DNA from 4 places in the Streptomyces brevispora genome. Region 4 is predicted to be linked to each of the others. Evidence: riboswitches for the same ligand, from Rfam matches in the RefSeq annotation. Region 4 holds a riboswitch; each other region holds the start of a gene.

Region 1 (7,827 bases), 1.7 Mb from region 4:
CGCGGTTCGCGAAGTCGGAACTGGACGTGGTGGCCGGACAGATCACCGTGGCGACGGTGTAGGGACCGGACGGCCGGGTGCGGGCCCCGCTTCGCGGCCCGCATCGCCCCGGCGCGCGACGGCGTGGTGCGTACGCCGTCGACTCGCGCACGGCCATGCCGCGGCCGGACACATCGCCGTAAACCTCCCAGCGGATGCACCGGCCCGGGTGTGCGATCCGGCCACGCCGGAGCCCACATCCCCAACTCCTCCCGAATCGTTGGTCGAATCAGTGGCCCCGACCAGTTCCACTGCCTAACATCGATCACCGCAAGGCCTTGTGCACCGCCGCACAATCTCCTCGGGAGGCTCCCTTTGCACCGCCGCCGTCGCACCGCGCTCACCGTCTCCGCAGCAACTCTCGCCGCAGCGCCACTCCTCGCCGCCTGCGGCAGCCAGGCCCACCCCGGCGCGGCAGCCGTCGTGGACGGGGACCGGATCGCGGTGTCCACCGTTCAGGCCCAGGTGGCGGACGTGCGTGACGCACAAGGCGGCTCCAAGCAGGCTGCCCAGAGCGCCGACCAGTCCGGCCAGCTCGTCCGCGCCAAGCTGCACGGGATCATCCTGGACCGGGTCCTGGACCGGGCCTCGGCCGATGCCGGCGTCACCGTCAGCCGCGCCGAGATCCAGCAGATGCGGCAGTCGGCCGTCGCCCAGTACAAGGGGGAGAAGGGGCTGCGAGCCGCGGTGCTCCAGGAGCGCTGGATCTCCCCCGGCCAGATCAACGCCTTCCTGCGCGAGCAGATCCAGCTGACCAAGCTCTCCCAGGCACTCGGCGCCGACCCGTCCACCCCGGCCGGCACGAAGATCCTCGGCGACGCGCTGACGAAGGCGTCCAAGGCGTTGAAGGTCGAGGTCAACCCGCGCTACGGCACCTGGAACAACAAGCAGATCCAGCTCGCGGACTACAAGGCCCCCTGGATCAACCAGGTCACCAAGCCCGCCCAGGCGGCGGCGGAGGCCGGGGCGTAGCAGCGGCCGGGCGGCCGGGTAGATTCGCAGCGTGAACGCTGAAGACCCCGGCCGTATCGTCCTGCTCACCGCCAGCCACCGGGTCGCGCCCGGACTGCTGTCCTGGCCCGCCTGGCAGATGCTGCACGCCGCGGACCGGGTGCTCTGCGCCGAGCCCGGCCAGCCCCAGCTGCCGTACCTGCGCGAGGCGGGCATCACCGTCGAGCCGGCCGTGCCCGACGCGCAGGAGCTCGTCGGCGCCTGCGCCGGGGGCCGGACCGTGGTGGTGCTCAGCGGCGGCGAGGGGGACCAGCCACTGACCGACGGACTGGCCCGGCTGGCCGGTTCGGGGCGGGTGCAGATGCCGGACCTGGAGCTGCTGCCCGGTTCGTACGATCTGCCCGGTGCCCGGCTGCTGGATCTGGTGCAGGTCATGGACCGGGTCCGGATCGAGTGCCCCTGGACCTCGCAGAAGACCCACAAGGGCCTCGCCAAGTACGCCATCGAGGAGGCGTACGAACTCGTCGAGGCGATCGAGGACGGCACCCGCGAGGAGCTGCGCGAGGAGCTCGGCGACGTACTCCTCCAGGTCGTCTTCCACGCGCGCATCGCCGAGGAGGACGAGGAGGAGCCCTTCTCGGTGGACGACGTCGCCGCCACGCTCGTCGAGAAGCTGATCCACCGCCATCCGCACGTCTTCGGCGACGAGACCGCCGAGACCCCGCAGGACGTCCACGCGCACTGGCTGCGGACCAAGGCGATCGAGAAGCAGCGCGAGTCCGTCACCGACGGGGTGCCGCTCGGCCAGCCCGCCTTGGCCCTCGCGGCGAAGCTGGCCGGCCGGGTCCGTACCGCCGGACTCGACGTGCCGCTTCCCGAGGGCGAGGGCGACGGCATCGGCTACCGGCTCCTCGCCCTGGCCGTGAGCGCGCAGGAGAACGGCACCGACCCGGAGGCCGCCCTGCGGGCCGCGAGCCGCGCCTACCGGGACGCGATCAGGGTGGCGGAGGGCAACGGATAGCGCGGCGCAGGGCGACGGCGGGCCCGGCACAGGGCAACGGCTAACGTCGGGGGGTGAACGACAGCCCCGCCGATACGCCCGCCGACAGCCCAGCCGATGCGCCCGCCGACAGCCCAGCCGATACGCCCGCCGACAGCCCAGCCGATGCGCCCGCCGACACGCCCGAGCACGCTTCCGGAGCCGCCCCGACGCCCGCGCCCGCCGGCTGCCCCGCCCACGCGGCCGACGCCGAGGCCGTGCCGCCCGCCCCCGAACTCTTCACCTGGGAGTTCGCCACCGACCCCTACCCCGCGTACGCCTGGCTGCGCGAGCACAGCCCCGTGCACCGCACCACACTGCCCAGCGGGGTCGAGGCCTGGCTCGTCACCCGGTACGCGGACGCCAAGCAGGCCCTCGCCGACCCCCGGCTCTCCAAGAACCCGGCGCACCACGCCGAGCCGGCGCACGCCAAGGGCCGGACGGGCATCCCGGGCGAGCGCAAGGCGGAGCTGATGACGCATCTGCTGAACATCGACCCGCCCGACCACACCCGGCTGCGGCGTCTCGTGTCGAAGGCGTTCACGCCCCGGCGCATCGCGGAGTTCGCGCCGCGCGTGCAGGAGCTGACGGACCGCCTCATCGACTCCTTCGCCGAGAAGGGGGAGGCCGACCTCATCCACGAGTTCGCCTTCCCGCTCCCCATCTACGTGATCTGCGACCTGCTCGGTGTCCCGCGTGAGGACCAGGACGACTTCCGGGACTGGGCGGGCATGATGATCCGCCACGGCGGCGGCCCGCGCGGCGGGGTGGCCCGTTCCGTGAAGAAGATGCGCGGCTATCTCCTCGAACTGATCCACCGCAAGCGCGAGAACCCCGGGGACGACCTGATCTCGGGGCTGATCCGGGCGAGCGACGACGGCGAGCACCTGACGGAGAACGAGGCCGCCGCGATGGCCTTCATCCTTCTCTTCGCCGGGTTCGAGACGACCGTCAACCTCATCGGCAACGGCGTCCACACCCTGCTGGGACACCCCGAGCAGCGCGAGCGGCTCCAGCGGTCCCTGGCGGCAGGGGAGACGGAACTGCTGGCCACCGGCGTCGAGGAACTGCTGCGTTACGACGGCCCGGTGGAGCTGGCGACCTGGCGGTTCGCCACCGAGCCACTGACGATCGACGGGCAGCGGGTGGCCGAGGGAGACCCCGTGCTGGTGGTGCTGGCGGCCGCCGACCGGGACCCCGGACGCTTCGATGGCCCGGACACGCTGGACCTCTCGCGGCGTGACAATCAGCACCTCGGATACGGGCACGGCATCCATTACTGCCTGGGAGCACCGCTCGCCCGGCTGGAGGGGCAGGCCGCGCTCGCCACGTTGCTGAAACGCCTTCCGGACCTGCGACTTGCGGGGGAAGCTGCCGATTTGCGCTGGCGTGGCGGGCTCATCATGCGCGGACTGCGCACGCTCCCGGTGGAGTTCACTCCCGAGCCCGCTTCCGATGAGGGTGACGCTCTGTCAACTCTGTGACTTTTATGTGATCTCTGCTGCATCGACTTGTGACACACGTTCGAGTCCCGCTAGGTTCACCGTTCGACTCACCAGTCACTCGTCAGTTACACGGAAGGCATTCCCATGGGCTCCGCGAACGGCAGACACCGTCGCCCTCGGCAGGCACCCGCGATCGTCGTCGCCGCAGGCGTGACCGGCTCGGCCATCGCCATCCCACTGCTCGGCGCGGCCGGCGCGCACGCAGCCGACGCCTCGACCTGGGACCGGGTCGCCGAGTGCGAGAGCGGCGGCATGTGGAGCGCCGACCTCGGCAACGGCTTCTACGGCGGCCTGCAGTTCTCGCAGGATGTGTGGAAGTCGTACGGCGGCGATTCGTACGCCCCGCGCGCGGACCTGGCCAGCCGCTCGCAGCAGATCGCCGTGGCGGAGAAGGTCCTGGGCGACCAGGGGTCGAAGGCGTGGCCCAGTTGCGCGGTCATCTCCGGCCTCGTCGTGGACGGGTCCCTGCCGGGCGTCGACCCGGGCAGCGCCTCGTCCGCCGACACCTCCGAGAGTGCGGACCCGTCGTCGAGTGCCGATCCGTCGGCGAGCCGGGACCGGTCGGGCAGCGCGTCCAAGGGCGCGACCGACGCTCCGTCGGACGATGCCCCGTCGGCCGGCACCCCGTCGGACGACGCGACGGCGGACACGGCCGACCACGACCGTACGCCGGACGCCTCGGCCTCCCCGTCCGCCACGCCCTCGGCATCCGGCTCCTCCGGCGCGACCGGCTCCTCCGGCGCCCGGGAAGGGTCCGCCCCGGCCGGGGAGACGGGCGGCAAGCACCGCGGCGCCCCGGCCCCCGAGGGGACCGGCAGCGACCGGGACTCGGGGCGGCACGCCTCGCGCGGCGCCAGTGACGCACGCGACAAGGGGGCCCCGGTCGCCGACGGTACGTACACCGTCCGCCCCGGCGACAACCTCTGGGCGATTGCTGACGCACAGAAGCTTCCCGGCGGCTGGACGGAGCTGTACGAGGCCAACAAGGCGGAGGTCGGCTCCGACCCGGACCTCATCCTGCCTGGCCAGAGCCTCGATCTCGGTGTGAAGACCGACTGAGACCGACCGGGAACGGCCGCGGAATCGGTCTGATCAACAGCTGAAAGCACCTCAAATCTGGGGTACTTAAGAGGCCTATGTCCCACTTTTGACTAAGTGAGACATGGGTCTCTTTGCGTGAACTGGCGCGTCTTGTCCGGGAGCTCCCCCCGCATCCGTTCCGACCTGCGCAAACAGGTGTTCTTCAGATGCGAGTAAGGGCTGTTTATCCGGTATGTCCTTCTTTGAATGTGGGGGTGGCGTGTGTTTACGGTCGTAACCGCTCGCACCGCGGGCCCCGTCGATCGTCACGCCGAATCCTGCCGTCGGTCGAAGGGAACAGACGCGTAAAGCGCCGTAGGCAGGAGCGGGGGACCCAGGTAGGCGCCGGGTCCGATCGTCGCAAGACGCATCGGGAACGGCTTGGGGTTAAGTCGTGCGCTAGGACGTGCGACCGGGCAACTCACTTGGCCCGAACCCGACAGCTCACCTCGTAGGCGTCGGTGAGGAGAAGTCTCGATGCTGCTCAACAGCAAGGGCAACAAGCACCGTCGCCCGTCCAAGGCCGTCCGTCTCGTCACGCTCGCCGGTGTGGCCGGTGCCGCCATCGCCGTGCCCCTGATGGGTGCGACCGGCGCCTCCGCGGCCTCCGTGTCCACCTGGGACGCGGTCGCCCGGTGCGAGTCCGGCGGCAACTGGTCGATCAACACCGGCAACGGCTACTACGGCGGTCTGCAGTTCTCGCAGTCCAGCTGGGCCGCCGCCGGCGGTACGCAGTACGCGGCCCGCGCCGACCTGGCCAGCAAGTCCCAGCAGATCGCCGTGGCCGAGAAGCTCCTCGACATGCAGGGACCGGGCGCCTGGGGCTGCGCCGGCGCCGGCAACCTGCGCAACGACGGTGTCGACCCGGGCGTCGACACCGGCTCCACCGCCACCAAGACCGCCCCCAAGCAGCAGTCGGCTCCGGTCCAGCAGGCCGAGCCGAAGAAGGCCGAGCGCACCGAGGCCCCCGCCGCCTCCCGCTCGGACCGCGCGGCCACCCCTCAGGCCGAGCAGAAGAAGACCGTCACCACCCCGACCGGCGAGACGGTCAAGAAGGGTGACGGCGAGTACAAGGTCGTCGCCGGCGACTCGCTGAGCCAGATCGCGGCCGACCACAACGTCAAGGGCGGCTGGGAGCGGCTGTTCGAGCTGAACAAGGACATCGTCAAGGACGCCGACATGATCTTCCCGGGTCAGCAGCTCCACCTGGTGAAGTAATTCGGCACTCTCCTCGCTGAGCTCCCCGGCCCGGCCCGCACCTCCCCCCGTGCGTGCCGGGCCGGGGTTTTGCCGCTTCGGGGTGCGCCGGCTCCCGCGCCGATTGTTCAACTGTTGTAGTTACTGGTCGGTAGGTACCTGGACGTCTGCCCCGCTATGGGTGCCCTTGGGTCCTTTTTCGTCCCAGGGGGCGGGCGGGCGGCCGACTGAGAGGGCCGGGCCGGTTAGGCTCTTGTCGCAAGGCCAAAGTGACCCTGCACAACCAGCGTCATATCCCAGAAGGAGATGCCTCGTGCCGTCCATCGACGTCGTCGTAGCCCGGGAAATCCTCGACTCCCGGGGCAACCCCACGGTCGAGGTCGAGGTTGGGCTCGACGACGGCAGCACGGGTCGTGCTGCTGTTCCGTCCGGAGCCTCCACCGGTGCGTTCGAGGCCGTTGAGCTTCGCGACGGCGACCCCAACCGCTACCACGGAAAGGGCGTCGAGAAGGCCGTCCTCGCCGTGATCGAGCAGATCGGCCCGGAGCTCGTCGGCTACGACGCGACCGAGCAGCGGCTGATCGACCAGGCGATGTTCGACCTGGACGCCACCGAGAACAAGGGCTCGCTCGGCGCCAACGCCATCCTCGGCGTCTCGCTCGCCGTCGCCCACGCCGCGTCCGAGGCCTCGGACCTGCCGCTGTTCCGCTACCTCGGTGGCCCGAACGCGCACCTGCTGCCCGTCCCGATGATGAACATCCTCAACGGTGGGTCGCACGCCGACTCCAACGTGGACATCCAGGAGTTCATGATCGCCCCGATCGGCGCGGAGTCCTTCTCCGAGGCCCTGCGCTGGGGCGCCGAGGTCTACCACACGCTGAAGAAGGTCCTGAAGACCAAGGGCCTGTCCACCGGTCTCGGCGACGAGGGCGGCTTCGCGCCGAACCTGGAGTCGAACCGCGCCGCCCTCGACCTCATCCTTGAGGCCATCAAGGAGGCCGGTTACGCCCCGGGCAAGGACATCGCGCTCGCGCTCGACGTCGCCGCGTCCGAGTTCTACAAGGACGGCAAGTACGAGTTCGAGGGCAAGTCCCGCTCGGCCGCCGAGATGACCGAGTACTACGAGGAGCTCGTCTCCGCGTACCCGCTGGTCTCCATCGAGGACCCGCTGTACGAGGACGACTGGGCCGGCTGGAAGGTCATCACCGACAAGCTCGGCGCCAAGGTGCAGATCGTCGGCGACGACCTCTTCGTCACCAACCCGGAGCGCCTGGCCCGCGGCATCGAGGAGGGCTCCGCCAACGCCCTGCTCGTCAAGGTCAACCAGATCGGTTCGCTGACCGAGACCCTGGACGCCGTCGAGCTGGCCCAGCGCAGCGGCTTCAAGTGCATGATGTCCCACCGCTCCGGCGAGACCGAGGACGTCACCATCGCCGACCTCGCGGTCGCCGTGAACTGCGGCCAGATCAAGACCGGCGCCCCGGCCCGCTCGGACCGTGTCGCCAAGTACAACCAGCTGCTGCGCATCGAGGAGATCCTCGACGACGCCGCGGTGTACGCGGGCCGCTCGGCGTTCCCGCGCTTCAAGGGCTGACCCGTACGGCCGGCACGTACAGCAGGCGCGTCCGGCCGGCGCGTCCGGCACGGGCCGACAGGCCCGGCCGGGTCCGGCGCCCCGGCCTCCGTCCGTCCCCGCACTCGGTCCCGTACCGTGTGCGGGGACGGACGTGCGTAATGGGGAGGCGGAGACATGGCCGCGAAGGACCGGGACCGGTTCTCCACCGCGACCCGGCTGAGGCTGCTCGGTGAGCAGACCGCAGCCCGCGTCTACCGGTCCCAGAGCCGCCGTCAGGCGCGCCGCTCCCGCCTCACCGGCCGGGCGGCCTTCCTGGCCCTGGTGGTCTGCTCCCTGGTCGTCGCCCTCGCGTACCCGATGCGGCAGTACGTGTCGCAGCGCGACGAGATCGCCGACCAGGAGCGGCTCGCGCAGGAGGCCGAGGTGCGCACCGAGGAGCT
Region 2 (7,827 bases), on a different contig from region 4:
CCTCCCTGGCGGCGAGCCGCGCCATGGCCACGGTGATTGGCAGCGGGGAGCACGTCCCGGTCCTGGTGATCGGCACCGGGTACGGCGGTTCCGTGGCTGCTCTGCGGCTCGCCCGCGCGGGCATGCACGTCCACATGGTCGAGATGGGGATGTCCTGGGACACCCCTGGGTCGGACGGCAAGATCTTCGCCAACACGACGACTCCCGACGGCCGCTCGTACTGGCTCCGCACCAAGACCAAGCAGCCCCTCAGCAACTTCCTCGGCTTCCCCATCGACAGGTCGATCCCCCGCTACACCGGAATCCTGGACGCCGAGGACTTCAGCGGCATCACCGTCTACCAGGGGCGCGGGGTCGGCGGCGGCTCACTGGTCAACGGCGGTATGGCGGTCACGCCCAGGCGGGAGAACTTCGGCGCCGTCCTCCCCACGGTCAACGCCGACGAGATGTACTCCACCTACTACCCGCGCGCCAACGCGGGCCTCGGCGTCGGCACCGTCGACCCGGCGTGGTTCGACAGCGTCGCCTGCTACCAGTACGCCAGGGTCGGCCGTAAGCAGGCCCAGCGCTCCGGCTTCCCGTTCGTCTTCGTGCCCGATGTGTACGACTGGGACTACATGGAGCAGGAGGCGGCCGGCACGGTGCCCAAGTCGGCGCTGGACGGCGAGATCCTCTACGGCAACAACTACGGCAAGAAGTCGCTGCAGAAGACCTACCTCGCCCAGGCCCTGGCGACCGGAAGCGTCACCATCTCGCCTCTGCACAAGGTGACTTCGCTCGCCCCGGCATCGGCGGGCGGCTACACGGTCGTCATCGACCAGCTCCGCACCGACGGGAGCACCCAGGCCACCAAGACGGTGACCGCGGACAAGGTGTTCTTCGCGGCCGGCAGCGTCGGCACGAGCAAACTGCTGACCGAGCTGAAGGCCACCGGCAGACTGCCCGGCCTCAACGACGAGATCGGCAAGGGCTGGGGCGACAACGGCAACGTCATGTGCGGCCGCGCCAACCATGTGTGGGACCCGACCGGTGCGGTCCAGTCGAGCATCCCCTGCGGCGGCATCGACAACTGGGCCGCAGGTGGCGCGTTCGCCGAGGTCGCGCCGCTGCCCACCGGGATCGAGACGTTCGCCTCGTTCTATCTGTCGATCACGAAGAACCCGAACCGCGCCCAGTTCTCCTGGAACGCCGCGACCGGCAAGGTCGACCTGAACTGGCGGACCTCGTGGAAGCAGCCGTCGATCGACATGGCAAAAACGATCTTCGACAAGATCAACGCGAAGGAGGGAACGATCTACCGGACCGATCTCTTCGGTGTGTACAAGATCTGGGGCGACCACCTCACCTACCACCCGCTCGGTGGCGCGGTACTGGACCGGGCCACCGACAACTATGGTCGCCTGCACGGGTATTCGGGCCTCTACGTGATCGACGGCTCGCTGATCCCCGGCAACACCAGCGTCAACCCCTTCGTCACGATCACGGCCCTGGCCGAACGGAACATCGAGAAGATCATCGCCACCGATCTGTGACAGGGCGCGACGCGGCGGGCCGGCCGGTAGGAGGCGGGGGGACGGGCCTCCTACCGGGTTACGCCCCGGGTGCGAACCGAACCGACGGGCCCGGGGTGGGGCGGCCCAGTACCCGGGACACCCCGCTCAGCACCCGGGATGTCCGGTTCAGTGCCCGGGCAGCACGCACACGGCGTCGAGTCCCAGTACGTGGTTGAGCCGGCCGAACGCCAGCCAGGAGCCGATGCTCATGCTGAGCTCGACGATCTCGCGCTGGCTGTAATGCGCGGTCATCCGGGTCCAGAACTCCTCGTCCAGACCGTGGTGGTCCAGGGCGTACCGCTCGGCGTACTCGGCGGCCAGCCGGGTCCGGTCGTCGAAGCCCTCGGCGGTGCGCCACTCGCTCACCGCATCGGCGAACTCCTCCTCGACCTTGTCGCCGTCCCGTTCGGTGCGCCAGTCGAGGCAGAACAGACACCCGTTGATCTGCGCGATCCGCAGCCGGGCGGCCTCGAACTCACGCAGGCCGAGCGAGGTGTGCTGGTACACGGACAGGGAGAAGTTCGCGGCGGCCATCCCGATTCCGGGAACCATGCCGCCCCAGACGTATCCGATCGGTTCCTGGCCCTCGGGTATGTCGATGATCATGACTGCTTCCTTCCGAGTCTGCCGGTTGCGGGGCGCAGGGGGACGTCGAGTGCGTCGTAGAGTCCGGGTTCCGCGTCCACCAGCCAGTCGATGGCGTTCACGAGCCGTCCGACCGCGGTGGCGTTGCCGCCCGCCGAACGGTTCTCGTCCTCGTCGGTGGCCTCGACCGTGACCTCGATGCGCGGACGGCCCTCGATGATCACGCGGTGGGCACCGGCCCCGTCCGGCGGTGCCGGCCAGTCCGGGGCGCAGGACGGGTGGATGCGGGTGATGTGCTCAATGACGATGCGGGGTTCGCCCTCGACGATGCCCTGCACCTCGAAGCGCACCGCGCCCTGGGTGCCCGCCTCGAACTCTCCCATCGTCCGGGTGGTCACCGTCGTCTCCAGCGGCCGCCGGGCCATGGTCTCGCGGATGTCGTCGAGCTCCACGCCCAGGGCCCTGGCCATCAGCCGTATCTGCCCGCCCCACACCATCGTCGGGATGGAGGCCGCGAGCATCAGCGGCTCGTACTCCATGGGGTGTCCCATACCGATCAGATGGCGGACCGAGTCGGGCTGGTCGTAGGTGGAGTAGTCGAAGATCTCCTGGCACCGGATCACCTCGACCTCGGTCCCGAGTCCGCTGATCAGCAGGGGCAGTACGTCGTTGCCCCAGCCGGGGTCGACGCCGGAGACGAACAGCGAGCCGCCGCCGTCCGCGATGGCGGCCAGAACCGGTTCACGCAGTTCGGGCGGGGCGCCCCGCTGGTCGTAGAGCGCGTACAGGGCGGGAGTGACGACCACCGCACCCGTCCGGACCGCCCTGGCGATGTCGGCCAATGCCTCGTCGGGGCGGATGTCGCCGGAGGCCGCGTACACCACCGCGCCGGGAGCGGTGGCCAGCACCGCGTCGATGTCATCGGTCGCCGCGACGCCCAGATCGCGGCCGATCCCGGCAAGGCCGCCCGCGTCGCGGCCCACCTTGCGGGGATCGTGGACGAGCACATGCGCCAGCTTCAAGGCCGGATGGGCCTCGACGGCGCGGATGGCCGCGCGGCCGACATTGCCGGTACCCCAGACCACCGTGGAAATCATGCGGCGGAGGGTAGCGCGCGGGATGAAAGGTTCATAGTGCCATCGCCCACCCGGTTGAGGAGGGCGGCCGGGGCAGGCCCGCAGGCTCCGCCCCGGCCGGCCGGCTTCCCGGCTGTCCCCGCCCGAGAGCCCCTTCAGGGAGTCCCACAGCACGACGATGCCGCCCGTGTCGGTCACCGGCTCGACGTCCTCGCCGGGCAGACCGACGACCGCGTCGTCGTAGCCGTCCCCGTCGAGGTCGCCGGTGGCGAGAGCGCCACCGAAGGCGTCACCCGCCTCGGCGGCCCCCGGCACCCCGGGGGTGCTCTGGCTGAACACCACGGGCAGGCAGGTCCCGATGCCCGACGCCGCGCCGTACCGAACGGTCACGTAGCCCGCGTCTGACCGCCTACGCGGCGCAAGGGTCGTACGGCCATGCGAAAGGGGTGGGAGGGAGCCGCTCGGCTCCCTCCCACCCCTGCGCCCGGCTCCTCCCGAGGGCGGAGCCGTGTGACGTCAGTAGGCCCCGAAGACGTTGTCGATCGAGCCGTACGTGGCAGCTGCGTAGTTGCACGCGGCGGTGATGTTGGCGACGGGGTCGAAGATGTCCATCGACGTGCCGGGTACGTGGTAGGCCTGGAAGGTGGGCTGGATGACCTGCAGGAGGCCCTTCGAGGGCGTGCCGGCGGCGGCGTTCGAGTCCCAGTTGTTGACGATCTTCGGGTTGCCCGAGGACTCGCGGATGATGTTGCGGTAGATGCTGTCGTAGCTGCCGGGGATGCCGTGCTGGGCCATCACGGCCAGCGACTCCTTGATCCAGCCGTCGAGGTCGTTGGTGTACGACGTCGCGGCCGGCGCGGGAGCGGTGGCCGCGGTCTTCTGCGCGACGGGCGTGGCCGTCCGCTGGGAACGGTCGGCGCGGTCGGCCGACTGCGAGGCCTCGGCCGCGGGCTTGGACTCAGTCGTGGGCTGTGCCTTCGATTCGGCCGTGGGGGCCGCCTCGGGCGCTGTGGCCGCGGACTTGGCACCGATGGTCAGCTTGAGGCCCACGTGAATCAGATCGGGATTTCCGCCGATCGCACTCTGATTGTCCTCGTAGAGCCGCTCCCAGCCGCCACTGAGGGAATACCCCAGGGCGATCTTGGAAAGTGAATCACCGGAGACCACGGAATAGATGGTCGGCTCCGCATCGCGGACGGCAATTTCCTTGGCAGCAACGGAAGTCGAGGCCTTCGCCTTTTCCGCGGCGACGGAGTGCGCCGGTGCGGCCGAAGCCGACCCGGCCCCGATCAGGGGGAGCGCGAGAACGACTCCGCCCGTGCTCACGGCGATGAAACCGCGGGTCAGGGAGGTGGACTTGGAACGACGGTGCTTACCCATGATGGGCATGGCGCATTTCCTCTCCGCCGCCTGCGAGGTGAGCTGTCGGGTTCGGACTGGAGATGTCCGGCCGCACGTGATGGCGACTTCACCCCTAGCCGCTCCGGATACCGGACCGGCGGCAAAACTGGGTCCCCCGCTCCTGCCGTACGCGAGTGGGTTGGGTCACCGGACGGCGGCAGGATTCGGCGTTCCATCCGGATTGACGGTGACCGTAAGCGAAAGGCGCCGAGCGAAACAAGCCCTGAATTCCGAATCCCAATTGATTCGCAAGATCAACTAAAGGAAACGCTCACAATCAGGCCTCGCCGAGGAAGTCAATTCTCTTGGCGCGACAGGGAACCGAAGCCCGATACCCCGCGTGCGGGGCCGGAAAAGTGACGCTGACCACTGCGCCCGAAAGGGGCGGTTTGATGGATTTGATAGCGTTTGGTTAGTAGAAAACTACCCAAGGAGGTTCATTGCGATTTATTCGTAGCAATTGCCCCCAATCAAGACATTTGGGTGTCTCGGGGAGTCGGCCTGCCCGGACTCCGGGCAGGCTCGGCATCGGTCGGCGCCCCACCCGCCGCTCACGGCCGCAGCCGGCGCCGACGGCCTCCGGTGCAAGATGCCGTTCGGGCGCTTCGAGTACTTCGAGCGCTTCGCCGAGCCTGGTGTCGACGACGCGGGCGCGGTGAAGCCGGGCACGGTGGGCACGGCGAAGCAGAGTGCGGTGAAGCCGGGCGCGAACCCCAGTCACCGCACCGACGCGGAACTCCGCACCATCCGCCGCAAGGCGCTACCGGCTTCCGCCCCCGCGTCGGAGCTGCGCCGAAAGGTGATGCTGCAGCGGCTGACCTACCGCCGCGAGGTCATGGACGAATTCGAGCGTGCCGTCGTCCGTCAGGGTGTAGCGGCGACGGGTGGCGCCGACCTCCTTGGCGGTGGGTGCGAGGGCGACCTGATGGCTGGCGAGGTCGGCCACGCCGTCGACCGCGTGGCCCGTCAAGATCTCCGCGACACCGGTGGGCTGAGTGATCAACGCCTCCACGTGCCCGTCGGGCTGCATCCGCCACCAGCCGCTCTCCCGTGCCGACGGCCGCAGCGGGGCGCCGTCCGCGTCGAGCAGCCAGGCGCGCGCCTCGTAGTGGAGGAAGGGCCGCCCGTCGTGGCTGAAGGTGACCTCCTGCGCGTACCGGAACTCCCCGGCGAGCGTCGGGTATCCGCCGCGGCCCCGCCCGGCCCAGGTGCCCAGGAAGCCGGCCAGCGGTGCGAGCAGCGGATGCGGGGCAGGCGCTTCGTCCGGTCGGAACGCGTCGGGGTACGGGTGTTTCCGGGCGGGGTCGAACATCTTGCGAGCTCCTGGGTCGGGGACGGTGCCGGTGCCGGGTGGCACCGTAGGACCAGTGAACGCGAGGAAGCCGATGCCACGCCTTCACGCACCGCGCCTTTGACAGGGAGTCACTCCTCCTGACGGAAGTCCATCATGCAGAACACCTTGACGTAGCGGCGTTCACCGACAGCGACGAAGCCGGGCAGGCGCCCGTATTCGGTGAAGCCCAGCGCCCGGTAGAGGTGCAGTGCACCGCTGTTGTCGCCGCGGACATCCAGCGTGAGGACCTCGATCCCCGCCCGTCGGGCATCGTCGATCAGGGCGGCGGTCAGTGCCCGGCCGATACCACGGCCCTGGGCGGACGCCGCCACCGCGATCTTTTCGAGATCGGCGTGCGGACGATGGGTAGGCCGCGTGTGGCGCAGCCAGTACCCCACCCCGACCAGCTCACGGTCCAGATACGCGGCACGCAGGGCGGCATCACCCGCGTGCACCGCGGAGAAGACGTGGTCGAGGAGTTCCGCCACCTCGTCGTACGACGGGGGATCAACCCACCCCAGCGCGGCGCCTTCACGGACCAGGTCCGCCAGGATCCGATGGACCGACACCGCGAACCGGGCCCGCAGGTCCGGATCAGACGTCGGCTCCGTCGCGTCCAGGACGACGGGTTCAAGGGTCCCACCGCCGTTCGAAGCCGTGTTCATGACCCGCAGCCTAACCAACCCTCACCCAGCGAAATACCTGGACACCTTCCGCGGACAGACGAGAGCAGCGGAGAACCGCGGACCGACCGGGCGAACTTCGTTGATCGGTCCGCGGAAACCCTGGGGGGTGGGTCAGTTCCAGCGGTCCTGGTTGATGAAGTGGCTGAAGCCGCGCCAGGAGTTGGGTCCCATCACGCCGTCGATGGGGCCGGTGTAACCGTTCTGGGCGGCCAGGCGTTGGACGGCGGCCCAGGTGTTGGTACCGGGTACCCCGTCGATGGGGCCGGTGTAACCCCAGTTACGCATGTTCCGCTGGAGCGCGGCGTAGGTGTTGGGCCCCGGTACCCCGTCGATCGGACCGGTGTAACCCGACTCGATCCGCAACCAGTTCTGCGTCCGCTTCCACATCACCGCACCGGGAACACCGTCCTGCTCCGTCGACGTCTTCGGCAGCCCGCCTCCGCCGCCCCCGCCCAGGTAGTCCAGCGGGTTGACCCGGGTGCCGCCCGGGGTGATCAGGTGCCAGTGCACGTGTGGTCCGGTGGAGCTTCCCGAGCCCGGGGCTCCGACGGCGCCTCCTGAGTACCCGACGATCCCTCCCTTGCCGACCGAGGCGCCGTTGCCCAGCAGGAACTGGGACAGGTGCATGTACTGCGTCCGGTACCCGTCGCCGTGGGTGATGGTCACCGTGTGTCCACCGGTACCGTTGTTCGGAATGTTCGTGATGACACCGGCACCCGCAGCCGGCAGCGCGGTGCCGACGCCCATCCCGTAGTCGAGTCCGCCCAGCGAGCCGTCGTTGAGGTGGTCCTGCCAGGTACCGGTCATCTGATATCCGCTGAACGGGTTGTAGATGTCCAGCGCCTGGGCGGCGTTCCCCGAGAACAGCACGCCGCCGGCCGCCAGACCGAGCGTGGTGACCGAGCCGCGCAGCAACATGCGCCGGCTCATCTCGATCCGCGGCCGGACCTCCTGGCCGCCGTCGGGCCCATGGCTCTTGTGCACGGCAACTCCCTTGTTATTACTACGACTTGACTTGCCAGAGCGAGGCGGAGTCACGGTAGCCTACGCGCATAGATTTTGATAAAAACATGACAGATTCGCTACTGAGAGTCCCACCCTCACCGGCGGAACCATGCGCAGGTGTGGTGATGTGGAAGCGGACGCAGAACTGGTTGCGGATCGAGTCGGGTTACACCGGTCCGATCGACGGG
Region 3 (7,827 bases), 610 kb from region 4:
CGCTGTCGTACGGACCCTGCTGGGCGCCGTTGACGCCGACGAACCACTGTTCCTGCGCGGGCAGCGGCGGCGGGCCGGCTGCCGGGGCGGGAGCGGCGGCGGGCGCCGGACCGGGGGACTGCGGGGCGAGACCGGCGGCCATCCGCTGACCGGCGGCCATGCCGAGCCCCAGCCCCATGCCTTCGCCGACCCCGCTGCCGGGGGTTCGCGCCCCCGCGCCGAGCGCGTCGGCGGCCTGGAACTGGGTGTACTGGTCGAGGTTGCCCGCGATCCCCATCCGGGACCGGGTGTCGATGGCCTCCTCGACCTCCGGCGGCAGCGAGATGTTCTCGATGATGAACTTGGGGACGGCGATGCCGACCGGCGTCAGCTCTTCGGTGAGGACGCCCGCCAGCTTCACCCCCAGCGCGTCCTGCCGGGTCGCCAGATCCAGCATCGGCACACCCGAGGTGGCAAGCGCGGTGCCGAGCTTGCTGACGATCAGCTGCCGCAGGTATTCCTGTACTTCCTCGGTGCGGAACTGCGGGTCGGTACCCGCCAGTTCGCGCAGCAGAGCGGCCGGGTCGACCACCCGGGCGGCGAAGGCGCCGAAGGCCCGCAGCCGCACCATGCCGAACTCGGGGTCACGGACGATGACGGGGTTCTGCGTACCCCACTTCAGGTCGGTGAACTGGCGGGTGGTGACGAAGTACACCTCGGCCTTGAAAGGCGAGTTGAAGCCGTACTTCCAGCCCTTCAGCGTGGACAGCAGCGGCAGGTTCTGCGTCTCCAGGGTGTACGTACCGGGCTGGAAGACATCGGCTATCCGGCCCTCGTTGACGAAGACCGCGGTCTGTGACTCGCGTACGACGAGCCGGGCACCCATCTTGATCTCGTTGTCATGGCGCGGGAACCGCCACACGATGGTGTCCCGGCTGTCGTCGGTCCACTCGACGATGTCAATGAATTCCCCGCGGATGCTGTCGAACAGCCCCATGAGACCCTCCCCCGCTCTACATGGTGTCCTCTCCGGACACGCGAGGGAACGATAGCAACCCGCAAGTGCGGCCTGACCAGGCTTGTCCCGGTCGGTTCCACCGCGTCGAGCTGCTCGCCGCCGACCGCTGCCAGGCCACAACCGCCCCGGCCCGGCAGACCGACATACCGCGGATGGCGGCTCCCGGTCGAACGCGCCATCGCCTGGCCGGTCACCAGGGACAAGCAGTTCTCTAGGCCCGGACTTCGCGGGTCTAGGCGGAGGCCTCGGTGAGCTCGGTCAGTTCCTGGTCCGTCAGGCTCAGATCGGCGACGGCCACCAGTGCGGGAAGCTGCTCGACCGTACGGGCGGAGGCGATCGGTGCGGCGACGGTCGGCCGGGATGCCAGCCAGGCCAGCGCCACGGTCGCGATCTCGGCGTTCCGCTCCTGCGCCACCTTGTCGAGCGCGGCGAGGACCTTCTGCCCACGCTCCGACTCCAGGTGCTGGCTCGCCTTTCCGGCGCGCGCGCTGTCCACGGTCGCACCCGGGCGGTACTTGCCGGTGAGGAAGCCGGAGGCGAGTGCGAAGTACGGGACGGCGGCGAGCCCGGCGCGGGCAGCGGTGTCCTGGAGCTCGCCCTCGTAGGTGTCCCGGGAGACGAGGTTGTAGTGCGGCTGCAGGGCCACGTAACGGGCCAGTCCCTCGCGCTCGGAGAAGTCCAGCGAGGCGCGGAGCCGCTCCGGGCTGATGTTGGAGGCGGCGATCTCGCGGACCTTGCCGTCCTTCACCAGCTGGTCGAGCGCGGTGATGATCTCCTCGACCGGGACCGTCTCGTCGTCGAAGTGCGTGTAGTAGAGATCGATGTGGTCGGTGCCGAGCCGGTGCAGCGATTCCTCGGCCGCGGCCTTGATGGTGGCGGGGGAGAGCCCCTTGTACGAGGGGTGGGCACCGACCTTGGTGGCCACGACGATGTCGGAACGGTTGCCCCGCGCTGCGAGCCACTTGCCGATCAGGGACTCCGACTCACCGCCCTCGTTGCCGGGGATCCAGGCGGAGTACGCGTCGGCGGTGTCGATGAAGTTGCCGCCGGCCGCCGCGTACGCGTCGAGAACGGCGAAGGACTGTGCCTCGTCGGCGGTCCAGCCGAAGACGTTGCCACCGAGGGCGAGCGGGAAGACCTGAAGGCTGGATGAGCCGAGCCTGCGAAGAGAAGTCATATATGGATCAACCCGACCCGCCGTCTCCGCTATTCCGTGCCATGTGCAACTACGGCATTCCGTGCCATGCGCATCTGCGGCTGCCGTCATGGCCATGATGGCAGTCCCGCGAGGCCGGACAGACGGGCCGGCAGCCCTGACGTCGGGGGGTGAGCGTCAGGACTGCCGGGGTTCAGTGGCCGGAGAGGGCACAGGGCTCACCACAGCGCAACGCAGCGCACGGCGCGGCCGTGGGAACGCCGACCCGGCCCACGGCCGCGGGCCGGGAGACCCCGCCTCCGGACCGTGCAGCGGGCTCAGACCGTCAGGCCCCGGGCACGCAGCCAGGACATCGGGTCGATCCCGGCGCCGTCCGAGGTGTGGACCTCGAGGTGAAGGTGCGGGCCGGTCACGTTGCCGGTCGCACCGACGCGTCCGATGGTGTCCCCGGTGGTGACCTTCTGGCCGACGCCGACACCGATCGAGGACTGGTGGCAGAACCAGAGCTCCGTGCCGTCCTCGAGCTCCAGGACCGTGCGGTAGCCGTACGAACCGGACCAGCCGGCCGACTTGATGGTGCCGCTGTGGATGGCCTTGATCGGGGTACCGGTCGGCGCCGCGAAGTCGAGGCCCGTGTGGTAGCCGGAGGACCACAGCGAACCGGCCTCGCCGAAGGTCGAGGTGATCGTGTACGAGGAGGTGGGGATGGCGTAGCTGGCGGCGAGCTTGGCGAGCCGCAGTGCCTCGGCCTTCTCCTTCGCCTCCTCCGCCGCCTTCTTCTTCGCGGCGGCGACCTCGGCCTCGGCAGCGTCCTGCTGCTTCTTCGCCTCGGCGGACGCATTCTCCGCGGCGGCCTTCTCCTCGGCCGCCCTGGCCTCGGCGTCGGCGGAGTCCTGCTGCTGCTCGGCCTGCTGGAGGATGCGGGCGCGGAGCGCCTCGCCGGCGTCCGTGGCGCCCTGCTCGGCCTCGGCGGTGGTGATGCCGGCCGTCGTCAGCGGGGCGGAAACCGTCTCGGCCTTCGCCTTCTCCGCCTCGGACTCACCCGAGAACAGTGCGCCGACGCCGGGGAGGGACCTGGCCTCGGGGAGGTTGTCGGAGATGGCGTCGGGAAGGGAGATGGAGACCGGCGGCCTGCTCTGCGCGGAGGCCATGCCGCCCGCGCCGACGGCTGCGATGACACCGACGCCGAGGACGGTGGAGCTACGGGCGAGACCGTTGCGCTGCTTGGCGACGCGGTGCTTGCCGCGTACGGGGCGGATGGACTCCTCGGTGGGATTCCATTCCTCCCGCGCCTTGTCCGGCTCGGCCTCGTCGGCGCGGAAGCCGTTGCCGAACTCGCTGCCCCGATCGGTTCCGTAGGCGGTTCCGTAAGCGGTCCCGTGGCTGGATCCGTAAGCGGTTCCGTACTCGGTTCCGTGGTTGGTGCCGTAGCTGGCACCGGGCCCGGGTCCGAAGTCATTTCCGTGCTCGGGCACGAACCATGAGGGGGCTTCGGGGGCAGGCTTGTTGGACGCCACTGGGGCGCACTCCTTTCCTTCCTTCTCGCCTACCGGGTTAGCTGACGGGTTCGGAGCAGGAAGGTCTCCTACGGGTTCCTCCGCCTCTCAACGAGACAGAGATGCCCGATTCACCCCATGTAGGTGGTTCCCCGGTTCCCTTGCGGAATTCGGCGCTCGCGCACGGTGCCGCCTCTGACGGCGGCTGGGACCGCGCTGCGTTATCGAACGTTAATAGACACACGGGTCCGATTCCAAGCCGTTCCAGCTGATCATTCACATCTTCGGCCTGGACTTTACGGGACACAACCGGGTGGAACCGGGCGAGTTGATCGCCACTCAATCGTTATCTATTTTCTGACGTTGCGTCAAATGTTATGCGAAGGGGTTCCTTACGGTTACGGACAGTGGCATCTTCCGCGTCCGCTCCGTCGCATTCCCTCGTGTTCCCTCACGCTCTCCCCCGTCTGCCCCTTCGTCTTCACCCTGCGCCGCCTCCCAAACCCACGATCTTCACGGTTGTGCGCCGGTCCGGCTGCCCCTCGGCGGGGCGCACAATGGCGAGCAGCGCCATGTCGTCGGTCGTCACCCCACCGGTGTGCAGCCGTACGTCGTCGGTCAGCGCGGACAGCAGCTCCTCGGGGCCCGGGAAGATCCGTCCGCGCAGCCGCTCGGCGGGGTCGTAGAAGACCCCGTCGGCGTTACGGGCCTCGGAGAGGCCGTCCGTGTAGAGGAGGAGCGTCGACCCGGCGGGCAACGCCCACTCGTCGGCGCGGTCCGGCCACACGCCCAGGTCCATCCCCAGGGGCAGCGCGGGCAGCTCGGGCTGCAGTACGTCCAGCGCCCCGTCCGAGTACATCAGCAGCGGCTCGGGGTGGCCGCGGTTGACGATCCGCACCAGGGTCGCGCCCGGCGGGATCTCGGCGAGCGCGGCGGTGATGAACCCCTCGGCCTCGTCGAGGCCCCCGCGCCGGCCCGATTCCCGCGCCAGCGCACGCTCCAGCCGCTGAGCCACCCCCTCCAGTGACCGCTCCTGCTCGGCCGCCTCCCGGAACGCGCCGACGATCACCGCCACCGCCTCCACCGCGTCCAGCCCCTTGCCGCGCACGTCCCCGACCACCAGCCGCACCCCGTACGGGGTGTCCGTGACCGAGAAGAGGTCGCCGCCGACGAACTCGTCCGCCTGGGCCGCCTCGTACCGCGCGGCCACTTGCAGCCCGCCGATCCGGTCGGGCGGCTTCGGCAGCACCGCGCGCATGGCGGTCTCCGCGATGACTCGCGCGGAGGCCAACTGCTCGTTGCTGCGCCGTACGACCCCGTTGATGTAGACCGCGAGGACCGAGACGGTGAGGACGGTGAGGAGCTCGATCGACGGCACGGCATTGAACAGCGTTTCACCGTAGAACCGCAGCCCGGCCAAGGACAGCAGCGCTGCGGCTCCGACCCGGATGGTGCCGATCTGCGAGAAGAACGGCGCGGCGATCAGCGGGGCCGCGGCGAACAGCGGAACGGGCGTGAAGGCGGGCGGGGTGATCAAATCCAACACCAACCCCACGGCGATGATCAGGCCAGGCAGCGCCCGGACGAGCCGGCGGTTCCGGATCTCGCCCGCGCGCCTCCCCCGCCGCTGTTCCCGCTTCCCCACCTGTGCTCTCCTACCCGGTGCGCCCACGGCCGCGGACGGTACCGCGCACCACCCCCAGACTTCCCGGAGCACGGTGGCGGGGCGATTCATCGACGGCCAATGGGAGTACGTGCGTGGTGCGGGTCGCACCGGCCGGTGGCCCGGCGAACGCACAAACGAATCAGGCCAGGCATGCAGTATGCATGCCTGGCCTGATTCTTCAGTAGCGGGGACAGGATTTGAACCTGCGACCTCTGGGTTATGAGCCCAGCGAGCTACCGAGCTGCTCCACCCCGCGTCGGTAAACACAACTCTACGGCATGTTCGACGCACTCATGACCACCCCGCGCGCCCGCCCCCTCGCGCGGCTCCCCCGCCGCCCGGCCCACCCGATGACGCCCCCGCACAGACTCCCCCGATCGACCCCGACCATCCGAGGGAAAGGCCCAACCACCTGCGAGAAAAGGGAGACCAGTACCCCCACCCGCGCAACAACCAACCTCTGTCGACCAGTTGACATTCGACTGGATCGCTCACCGAACAGGCGGAGGCAGTCCCGCACCGGGTTCGGCCGACCGGACCAAGAACGTCAAAGTGTCGAAAACGAGAAGGTGTTGCAAGGAACACGCGTTCTGCCGCAAGGTATCTGCTGCATCCCCCGGACTGGTGGGCTGCCCGTGCGAGCAGACCCGGGAGCACGCATTTCACCGCGCCCCGCAAGCCGCTCCCGGTCTCTCATCGCAGCCTGTCTGGAGGGCCTCCGCCGATGACCGCACCGCTCACTCCCGCCCCTGCCCCCGCGTCCGCCCCCGCAACCACTGCGGCCTCACCGCTGCGGGGTGCCGTCATCAGCGGTGTGATCGGCGGAGTGATCGGGGCGGTGATGAGCGCGGGAGTCAATTACGCGATCATCGGAATTCCGGACAGCGAGTCGGTCAACGCGGTCAACCATGCGATATCCGGCCTGGTCAGTGGGTTCCTCGCAGGCTTCGTGGGGATCCTGGCGCACCACCGGAAGGTCTCCTCGGCCGCGCGCGCGGAGGCTGCCGCGCTGTCGCCTTCAGCTGCTCCCGCACTTGATGAGGCTGCCGCACCCACTGAGACGGCAGAGGTGGCAGAGACGACCGAGGGGACAGAGATGCCCGAGGCATCGGAGGCCGAAGTGAGCCCCGCCGAGCCCGCTGCCGAGAGTTCCGCCGAGACCCGCGACCCGGTCCCGGCCTCCGTACCGGTCCCGGCCCCGGCCCCCGTCTCCGTACCGGAGAAGTAGGGCCGGTCCCGTTCGTTTCCGCTCGGGTCATTCCGAGTCGGCGATACGGGGCGTCGGGTCCTGGTTCCGGTCGTCGCCGTCCTGGGCTGTCGCCGGGTCCGTACCGCGTTGGAGCGACTGGAGGATCGCCAGCCCCTGGCCGACGACTCCCGCCGCCATCTCGTTGACCCCGTCGGTGCCGTTGAGCACGGTGAGGCTGGCTCCCGACATCCCGCGGGCGGCGGCGTCGGCCAGGGCGGGCAGGTTCTCCACGATGCGGTTGGCCGCGATGAGTTCCTGGTTGCCGTCCCGCAGCGAGACGGCGCGGGCCGTGTTGGCGTCCGCCTGGGCCTGGGCGAGGGTCCGTTCGGCGTACGCGCTTCCGTCCGCCTGGAACTTCACCTGGTCACGGGCGGCCTCGGCCAGCGTGCGCTGCCGGTAGGCCTCGGCGTCCGCCGGTCGCCCGACCTCCGCCTCCAGCCGCTGGGCGGCGAGTGACGCCTGGCGCTGGGCCAGCGCGGTCTGCTCCTCGATGACCTCGTGCGAGGCCCTGGCCTGCGCGAGTGGCCCGGCCTGGGCGGCGCGGGCGTTGTACTGCTCCGTCTCGGCGAGGAACCCGGCCCTCTTGATCGCGGTGTCCCGCTCGTACTCGGCCTTGAGCGCGGCGGCCTGCTGCTCGCGTTCTGCGGCTTCCTGATCGGCCTTGGCCCGGGCGATCCGGGCCTGACCGGCGACCGCGGCGGCGTGCGGGGCGGCCAGGTTGTCGATGTACCCGGTGGCATCGTCGATCTCCTGGATCTGGAGGGCGTCCACGACGATGCCGAGCTTCTCCATCTCACCGTGACTGCCGGCGATGACCTCCTGGGAGACCCGGCTGCGTTCCCGGATGATCTGTTCCACGGTCAGTCCGCCGACGATGGACCGCAGGTGTCCGGCGAAGATCCGGCCGACGAGCTCCTCCATCTGATTCTGCTCGGACAGGAAGCGCCGTGCCGCGTTGGCGATGGACACGGCGTCGTCCCCGACCTTGAAGACGGAAACGGCCCGGACCGTGAGGCGGATGCCCTGCTGGGTGACGCAGTCCTCGGTGATCTCCGCCTCCCGAAGCGCCAGGGACAGCATCCGCGCCTTCTGCTTGATCGGAAGGACGAAGCTCCCGTGTCCGGTGACGATCCGGAACTGCGTGTCCTGCGTCTGCCGCTTCGAACCCGATATGAGCATCGCCTCGTTGGGGGCGGGAACGTGCCAGAACAGCATGAGCGGACTCCTGTCAGGAGATCAGATGTCACTTCTCGGGTCAGGACG
Region 4 (7,827 bases):
GCGCTCGACGCGCACGAGCCGGCCCGGGGCGGCCCCGGCGCCGCATCCGTGGCCTGAGCCCGCCGGATTCCGGAGCCGCGCACCGTCCGGGCGGGCCGGGCAACGGCTTGTCGCGCCGGAAATAGAACGAGTTTCGAACATAGAGCCAAGGGTGTGTGAGCGGTTCGTCGAAAGACGGCCGATTGCCCGTTTCCCGAGCGGCCGGGAGCCGTGGAAGATTGTCGGCGTCGCATACCGCCGGGTACAGTCGCGGCCACTGCTTTCCCCACGGAGTCCCCCACGGACCCCGGACACAGGTCCTGCTGCCGAGGCGAGAGAGAAGTTGGTGAACGACCAGCACCCCCACGCCGGGCACGTCGGATACGAAAGCCACTCCACGGGCGGCTTCGACAGCGACCCGCTCTTCGGCTCCCTCCCCGGCGGCTACGACGGTTCGTACGACACCATGACGCCTGGTTACGCCGCCCCGTACGACAGCGGGCAGGCCGGTTACAGCGGCCAGTACGACACCACCCAGTGGGACACGGGCGCGCACCGGACCGCCGAGTACGACCACACCGCCGACTACACGGCCTACACCCCCCACCCTCAACAGCACCCCCCGTACGAAGCGGCCCCGCAGTACGAGGCGGCGGCGCAGCAGTACGAAGCGGCCCCCCAGTACGACGCGGCTGCGCATCAGTACGACACCACCGGGACCTGGGCAGTGCCCGACGGCTACGGTGCGAACATCCCGGCGCAGGGCGGCGACCCGGACTCGTCCGGCCAGTGGGACACCTCCGGCTGGTACGCGAACGGCCAGTGGGCAAGTGGCGCCACGGCGGGATACGACTCCGGCGCGTACGACGCCACCGCCTGGAACACCGGCGCCACGCCCGAGCACACACAGCAGACGCCGCAAACGCCGCACCATGTGACGCCATCGCATGGGCCCGAACAGACAACACGGCATCCGTACGAGACGTACGAGAGGCACGAGGCGTATGAGCCTCACGAGGGCAGCTCCCCGGACCACGACCAGGACCATCGCCACGACCTCAACGTCGACCTCGACCGCGACCGTGACCGCGATCAGGCCCATGATCAGGCCTCCTACGATCCGTACGAGCCCTACCGGACCGCCGAGTTCAGCCTCCCGGAGACGGGCCTCGACGCCGACGGCCCCGATGCCGGACCGGGCGACCGCCCCTCCGGCCACGAAGCCGCCGCCCGAAACCACGACCAGGCCCGGCCCTCGTCCCCGCCCCCTGCGCCGTCCCCGTCCCCTGCCGACGCCCATCGCCCCGTGGGCCGTCCGGTCTCCCGCGGTGGCGGCCGCAGCCGCAGGCGTTCGCCCGCCAAGCGTTCCGCGCTCCTCACCGTCGCCGTTCCCTCCGCCTGCGTGATGAGCGTGGCCGGTATCGCCGCCGCCTCCGTGGGCGGAATCGGCGGGCTGGGCGGCGACGAGGAGAAGAAGGACGACACCACGACGATGGCGGCCGCCGACCCCGGCACGGTCAAGCCGGTCGCCGCCAACAACAAACTCGACACCCAGCTCGCCAATCTCAGCGCCGACGCGGAGAACTTCGCCGACCGCGCCAGCCGCACCCAGGAGCGCATCGACCTGAAGGCGCGGCAGGCCGCCGAGAAGAAGAAGCGCGAGGTGGAGGCCGCCCGCAAGGAGGCCCTGCGCCCCAAGTACGTCATGCCGGTCAAGGACCACCGCCTCAGCGCGTACTTCGGCCAGGCGGGCGTCAACTGGATGTCCGTGCACACGGGCATCGACTTCCCCGTCCTGGAGGGAACCCCGGTGATGGCGGCGACCGACGGCACCGTTCGCACGCAGTTCCACACCGCCTACGGGAACATGGCCATCGTCACGATGGCCGACGGCACCGAGACCTGGTACTGCCACCTCAGCAGCACCCGGATCCGCTCGGGCCAGGTCAGGGCCGGCGACGTGATCGCGTACTCCGGGGACTCCGGCAACTCGACCGGCCCCCACATGCACTTCGAGGTGCGGCCCGGCGGCGGCGCGGCGATCGACCCGCTGCCCTGGCTCCGCAGCCACAACGTCGACCCGACCTGAGCGGCGGGCGGCCGCAGCCGTCCGCCGGACCGGCCGGCCGCTACAGCTTCTGGACCGGTGCGTACCGCAGCAGCAGCTTCTTCGGCCGCTCGTCCCCGAAGTCGACCGTGACCTTCGCCTGGTCGCCGATGCCCTCGACCGCCGTCACCGTGCCCAGACCGAACTGGTCGTGGGTGACCCGGTCGCCGACCACCAGGGTGATCGTCGGCCTGTCCGAGGTCCGCCGGGTCGCGAAGCCCGAGGGCCCGGAACGCGAGCGGGACGCGGACAGCGACGAGGTGATGCCCGACGTCGGTCCCGCGGGAGCCGCCATCGGCCCCTTCCGCTTCCACTCCAGGTGCTGCTCCGGGATCTCCTCCAGGAACCGCGAAGGCGGGTTGTACGAGGGCTGGCCCCAGGCGCTGCGCATCGCCGCCCGGGTCAGGTAGAGCCGCTCGCGGGCCCGGGTGATGCCGACATAGGCGAGCCGGCGCTCCTCCTCCAGCTCCTTGACCTGGCCCAGCGCCCGCATGTGCGGGAAGACGCCGTCCTCCATGCCGGTCAGGAAGACCACCGGGAACTCGAGGCCCTTCGCCGTGTGCAGGGTCATCAGCGTGACGACGCCGGAGCCGTCGGTGTCCTCGTCGGGGATCTGGTCGGAGTCGGCGACGAGCGCGACCCGTTCCAGGAACTCCGGGAGGGTGCCCGCGCCCTCCTCCTCGCCGCGCTCCTGCTCGAATTCGAGCGCGACGGCGGCGAGCTCCTGGAGGTTCTCGATCCGGGTCTCGTCCTGCGGGTCGGTGGAGGCCTGGAGCTCGGCGAGGTAGCCGGTCCGTTCCATGACGGCCTCCAGCACGACCGCGGGCCCCGCGCCGGACTCGACGATCGTGCGCAACTCCTCCATCAGCGTGTTGAACCGCTTGACGGCGTTGGCGGAACGGGCGGCCATGCCGTACGCCTCGTCGACGCGGCGCAGCGCCTGCGGGAAGGTGATCTTCTCGCGCAGTGACAGGGCGTCGATCATCGCCTCGGCCCGGTCGCCGATGCCGCGCTTGGGCACGTTCAGGATGCGGCGCAGCGGAACCGTGTCCTCCGGGTTGGCGAGGACCCGGAGGTAGGCCAGGACGTCCCGGACCTCCTTGCGCTCGTAGAAGCGCACACCGCCGACGACCTTGTAGGGCAGGCCGACCCGGATGAAGATCTCCTCGAAGACACGGGACTGCGCGTTCGTCCGGTAGAAGATCGCGACGTCGCCCGCCTTGGTGTCGCCCGCGTCGGTCAGCCGGTCGATCTCGTCGGCGACGAACTGCGCCTCGTCGTGCTCGGTGTCCGCGACGTAGCCGGTGATCCGGGCGCCGGAGCCGGCGTTGGTCCAGAGGTTCTTCGGGCGGCGGCTCTCGTTGCGCTCGATGACGGCGTTGGCGGCGGACAGGATCGTCTGGGTGGAGCGGTAGTTCTGCTCCAGCAGGATCGTGGTCGCGTTCGGGTAGTCCTCCTCGAACTGGAGGATGTTGCGGATCGTGGCGCCGCGGAAGGCGTAGATCGACTGGTCCGCGTCACCCACGACACACAGTTCGGCGGGGGCGTCGTCGGCACCGGCCGGGCCGACCAGTTCCCGTACGAGCGTGTACTGGGCGTGGTTGGTGTCCTGGTACTCGTCGACCATGACGTGCCGGAAGCGGCGGCGGTAGTGCTCGGCGACGTCGGGGAACGCCTGGAGCAGGTGCACCGTCGTCATGATGATGTCGTCGAAGTCCAGCGCGTTGGCCTCGCGCAGCCGGGACTGGTAGAGCGCGTAGGCCTGGGCGACGGTCTTCTCGAAGCCGTCCGCGGCCTGGCCGGCGAACGTCTCCTCGTCGATCAGTTCGTTCTTCAGGTTCGACACCTTCGCCGTGAACGACTTCGGCGGGAAGCGCTTCGGGTCGAGGTCGAGATCGCGGCAGACCAGGGCCATCAGCCGCTTGGAGTCCGCCGCGTCGTAGATCGAGAACGAGGAGGTGAAGCCGAGCTTCTTCGACTCGCGGCGCAGGATCCGTACGCACGCGCTGTGGAAGGTCATGACCCACATGGCGTTGGCACGGGGTCCGACGAGCTGCTCGACGCGCTCCTTCATCTCACCGGCGGCCTTGTTGGTGAAGGTGATCGCCAGGATCTGGCCGGGGTGCACCCCGCGCTCGGCCAGCAGGTGGGCGATGCGGTGGGTGAGCACCCGGGTCTTGCCCGAACCGGCCCCGGCGACGATGAGCAGCGGGGAGCCCGCGTGCACGACGGCGGCGCGCTGCTCGGTGTTCAGCCCGTCGAGCAGCGCGGCGGGGTCGACGACCGGGCGGTGGGCCCCGTCGCGGTAGTACGCGTCGTGGGACGGCGGGGGCCCGTCGAACACGCCCCCGAAGAGGTCCTCCGGCACCACTTCGGGTGCGGAGTCCTCGGGGGGCGGCGGGGGCCCTTCCTCCGTGTGCTGGAGGCCGGCCAGGAAACTGTCGTCAAAGAGGCTGCTCATCGCTGTCCGAGTCTAGAGCGCCGCACCGACACCCCGGGGCCGCATGGCGAACCGCACACCACCGCGCGGGCACACAAAGCGATGCCGCGTCGACACTGCGTGGGTGAATCCCGGACCTGACCTGCCCGGACCGCACCACTTCGCCGAGGTCACGAAAATGTATCGGGCATATCGAACATCAACCTTCACAGCGGCACCATGAGTTGGCTAGCGTGCTCGTTCGGGCGGCCCGTACCCCCAGAGGCGAACCACGCCGAGCGGACGTCCACGCCGAATCCGGGCTGCCCGTACGGAGCCAGGAACCGGGGACCCACACGCATCACCGGGGTGAATCGGTCCGAATCCCCCATCAGGACCGTAGGGCAGCCTTCCGTTCCGCCCGAACCCGACAGCTAACCCGGTAGGCGGTCCACGGAAGGAGATGCCGGCCTTGGCATCACATCGCAAACCGCGCCCCCGGGTGCGCAGCACCACCCCGGCCATCGGGTTCACGACGGCCGCACTCGCCTCGGTGACCCTGCTGTCCACGCAGAGCGCGCTGGCGGCCCCGGCCCCGAAGCCCAGCATCGAGGACGTCCAGAAGAAGGTCGACGGCCTCTACCGGCAGGCGGGCACCGCGACCCAGCACTACGACCAGGCGAAAGAGGCGTCCGCCAAGCAGCGCGCCAAGGTGGACATGCTGCTGGACGACATCGCCAAGCGCGCCGACAAGCTGAACGATGCCCGCCGGACGCTCGGGAACTACGCCGCCGCCCAGTACCGCGACGGCGCGCTCGCGCCGACCGCCACCTTCTTCCTGGCCAACGACCCGCAGTCGTTCTTCGACCAGACGCACCTCATGAACCGGATGGCCGCGAACCAGCAGCAGGCCGTCACGGACTTCCGTACGAAGCAGGCCGAGGCGTCCAAGAAGCGTGCCGAGGCGGTGACGAGCCTGGAGACGCTCACCGAGTCGCAGACCAGACTGCGCACCAGCAAGCAGCACGTCCAGGACAAGCTGGCCGAGGCCCGCACGCTGCTGTCGAAGCTGACCGCCGAGGAGAAGGCGCGCCTCGCCGAGCTGGAGCAGAAGCGGAAGGACGAGGCCCGGCTCAAGGCGGCCGAGCTGGCGAAGAAGCAGGCCGCCGCGAAGGCGGAGGCCGATCGCAAGGCCAAGGAGGCGGAAAGCGCGACCGGTGCCGGTACCGGCACTGGCACCGGTACCGGGACGGGCTCCGGTTCGGGCTCGGACAGCAGCGCCACGACGAAGGCCGAGAAGGTCCTCGCGTTCGCCAGGGCCCAGATAGGCAAGCCGTACGTCTGGGGGGCGACCGGCCCGTCCTCGTACGACTGCTCGGGGCTCACCCAGGCGGCCTGGAAGGCGGCGGGCGTCACCCTTCCGCGGACCACCTGGGATCAGGTGGAGGTCGGCACCCGGATCGCCACGGCGGATCTGCGGCCCGGGGACCTGGTCTTCTTCTACGACGACATCAGCCACGTCGGCATCTACAAGGGCGACGGCATGATGATCCACGCGCCGAAGCCGGGGGCGAACGTGCGCGAGGAGTCGATCTACTACATGCCGATCTACGGGAGCGTGCGGCCCGGCTAGCGCGTGTCCGGCGCCCCTGGGGCGGGCCGTACGGCAGTACGAGACGCTCCGGTGACCGTCACCGGGGGCGCCGCCGGTGCCGGGTACCGTGCGGGAGGTGTCGGGCACCGGACGGGCACGGCGCACCACGCGCAGGCACCACGCGCAGGCACAGGGCACAGGGCACCCACAGGAGCGAGCGGCCGTGAAGATCTTGGAGAGCGTCCGGGGCATGGCCTTCCTGGGAACTTTCGTCCAGGCCAGGCTGTTCTCGGCGGCCTGTGCCGAGCACACCGCCGGGGTGCTCCTCCAGTACCTCGCCGACGAGGGGCGCCCGGCGGACCAGGACACCTGTGTGGCCGCGCTGGAGCTGCTGTGGGACACCGCGCCGCCGGACGAGAACGCGGCCGCCGCCCTGCACCGCAGGCTGAGCGGACTGCCTGAGCTCGGTCAGGAGTTCCGGCCGAGCGGCGTCCAGCAGTCGGCGGTGCTCGGGTTCAGAGCCCTGGTCACCGGCGTCGCGATGCTCATCGACCAAGGCCCGGACGGCGCGGTCGAACCGTCCCAATCGGCGCGGGCACTCGCCCGGGAACTGGACGGGGAGAGCGGCACGACGGCCGCCGAGGAAGACGCGATCCAGGACCGGGACATCGAGCGGATCATGTCCTGGAGCCCGCAGGAGCGGACGCTGCACCTCCACGGGCTACGCGCGGCTTCAGCGGAGACGGGCCGCGACCGGCTGGCGGCGGCCCGGGCCCGCCACGGCCTCGGCGACGGGGCACCGGACGGAACCGTCACGCACCCGGGCTCGGTCACGGCCACCGTCGACCGCGGCGATGTCGCGGCGGCCGAACAGCGCGCCCGCTACGGGGTGGTGGGCCGGATCACGGCGGGCTCCGACGCCGGGGGCTACCTCCGCGTCGACCGGTCGGCCGACCTGTCCGAGACACCCGAGGAGCGGGCTTCCGCCGCCGGAGTGATCATCCTGGTGGCGGCCGACCCTGCGATGACGCGGGACTGCGTGGGCGAGTGGGTCGAGGACTGGGCGGGCGTGGAGAAGGCGCTGCGGCAGGACGGCCGGCAGGTCGACTGGGACGCCGCGCCGTAGCCGGAGGGGATCAGCAGTGGCCGGCCACCTGGCGGTTGCAGACGGCCGTCAGCACCCCCGTGCCACCGGGCGGTCGCAGAAGGTCGCCCCCCGTGCGACCAACCGCTCAGGTCCAGAGCGTGGCGATGAAGATGTTGGCCGTCGTCAGTCCGCCCACCGCCGCGAAGAGGCCCTTCTCGACCTTCTCCTCGTCCCGCTTGACGTAGATGAGCGCGAGGATGACGACCAGGATCAGCAGCTTGATGCCGATCTTGATGTTGTTCACGGGGTGGTCGTCGGCCCGGTCGAGCCCGACCAGCGCGATACCGGTGACCAGCATGGTCAGCGCGCCGTGCAGCATGCCCGGCACGAATCGCGCCGTCCCCGCCCCCATCGCCTTCATCTGAGTGAGGAAACCTCCCAGCAGGGCGGCGATTCCGATGATGTGCAGGGCGACGAAGACATCGATGAGTACACGCATGGTTCCGCACCCTAGCCCCGCCCCTATCAACCTTCTGCAACCAGGTGAGGCTTACTGGACGCTTGACTGATAAATGCACCAATTGCCTGACTCTGACGCAATTTTTCCGGTCATTCAACAACAACGCAACGCCAAATTAAGG

What was found. Region 4 has a riboswitch for cyclic di-AMP ahead of FHX80_RS18365 (C40 family peptidase). Riboswitches for the same ligand answer to the same signal wherever they lie in the genome.
Positions count from the first base shown of each region.
Region 1: linked by a shared signal. The riboswitch ahead of FHX80_RS10075 (transglycosylase family protein) and the one ahead of FHX80_RS18365 (C40 family peptidase) in region 4 are both predicted to bind cyclic di-AMP.
Region 2: linked by a shared signal. The riboswitch ahead of FHX80_RS30110 (LysM peptidoglycan-binding domain-containing protein) and the one ahead of FHX80_RS18365 (C40 family peptidase) in region 4 are both predicted to bind cyclic di-AMP.
Region 3: linked by a shared signal. The riboswitch ahead of FHX80_RS15315 (M23 family metallopeptidase) and the one ahead of FHX80_RS18365 (C40 family peptidase) in region 4 are both predicted to bind cyclic di-AMP.

Region 1 covers NZ_VIWW01000001.1:2,191,610-2,199,436, reverse strand. Annotated here, with positions in the region: gene FHX80_RS10100 (hypothetical protein) at 1-62, shown strand, start outside; gene FHX80_RS10095 (SurA N-terminal domain-containing protein) at 355-1,011, shown strand; gene FHX80_RS10090 (nucleoside triphosphate pyrophosphohydrolase) at 1,043-2,011, shown strand; gene FHX80_RS10085 (cytochrome P450 family protein) at 2,248-3,513, shown strand; gene FHX80_RS10080 (LysM peptidoglycan-binding domain-containing protein) at 3,619-4,593, shown strand; cyclic di-AMP (ydaO/yuaA leader) riboswitch at 4,916-5,087, shown strand; gene FHX80_RS10075 (transglycosylase family protein) at 5,092-5,832, shown strand; gene eno (phosphopyruvate hydratase) at 6,125-7,405, shown strand; gene FHX80_RS10065 (FtsB family cell division protein) at 7,562-7,827, shown strand, end outside.
Region 2 covers NZ_VIWW01000002.1:112,712-120,538, reverse strand. Annotated here, with positions in the region: gene FHX80_RS30125 (GMC oxidoreductase) at 1-1,532, shown strand, start outside; gene FHX80_RS30120 (carboxymuconolactone decarboxylase family protein) at 1,680-2,159, opposite strand; gene FHX80_RS30115 (NAD(P)H-dependent amine dehydrogenase family protein) at 2,156-3,235, opposite strand; partial or broken gene FHX80_RS36885 (hypothetical protein) at 3,434-3,529, opposite strand; gene FHX80_RS30110 (LysM peptidoglycan-binding domain-containing protein) at 3,731-4,603, opposite strand; cyclic di-AMP (ydaO/yuaA leader) riboswitch at 4,607-4,795, opposite strand; gene FHX80_RS30105 (nitrobindin family protein) at 5,376-5,927, opposite strand; gene FHX80_RS30100 (GNAT family N-acetyltransferase) at 6,038-6,613, opposite strand; gene FHX80_RS30095 (peptidoglycan DD-metalloendopeptidase family protein) at 6,746-7,618, opposite strand; gene FHX80_RS30090 (hypothetical protein) at 7,765-7,827, shown strand, end outside.
Region 3 covers NZ_VIWW01000001.1:3,297,618-3,305,444, reverse strand. Annotated here, with positions in the region: gene FHX80_RS15325 (SPFH domain-containing protein) at 1-976, opposite strand, end outside; gene FHX80_RS15320 (aldo/keto reductase) at 1,230-2,174, opposite strand; gene FHX80_RS15315 (M23 family metallopeptidase) at 2,471-3,670, opposite strand; cyclic di-AMP (ydaO/yuaA leader) riboswitch at 3,682-3,835, opposite strand; gene FHX80_RS15310 (PP2C family protein-serine/threonine phosphatase) at 4,131-5,294, opposite strand; tRNA gene FHX80_RS15305 (tRNA-Met) at 5,498-5,571, opposite strand; gene FHX80_RS35190 (hypothetical protein) at 6,040-6,543, shown strand; gene FHX80_RS15295 (SPFH domain-containing protein) at 6,571-7,779, opposite strand; gene FHX80_RS15290 (hypothetical protein) at 7,820-7,827, opposite strand, start outside.
Region 4 covers NZ_VIWW01000001.1:3,911,657-3,919,483, reverse strand. Annotated here, with positions in the region: gene FHX80_RS18380 (esterase/lipase family protein) at 1-57, shown strand, start outside; gene FHX80_RS18375 (M23 family metallopeptidase) at 326-2,068, shown strand; gene pcrA (DNA helicase PcrA) at 2,109-4,547, opposite strand; cyclic di-AMP (ydaO/yuaA leader) riboswitch at 4,806-4,970, shown strand; gene FHX80_RS18365 (C40 family peptidase) at 4,969-6,138, shown strand; gene FHX80_RS18360 (hypothetical protein) at 6,323-7,225, shown strand; gene FHX80_RS18355 (hypothetical protein) at 7,332-7,685, opposite strand.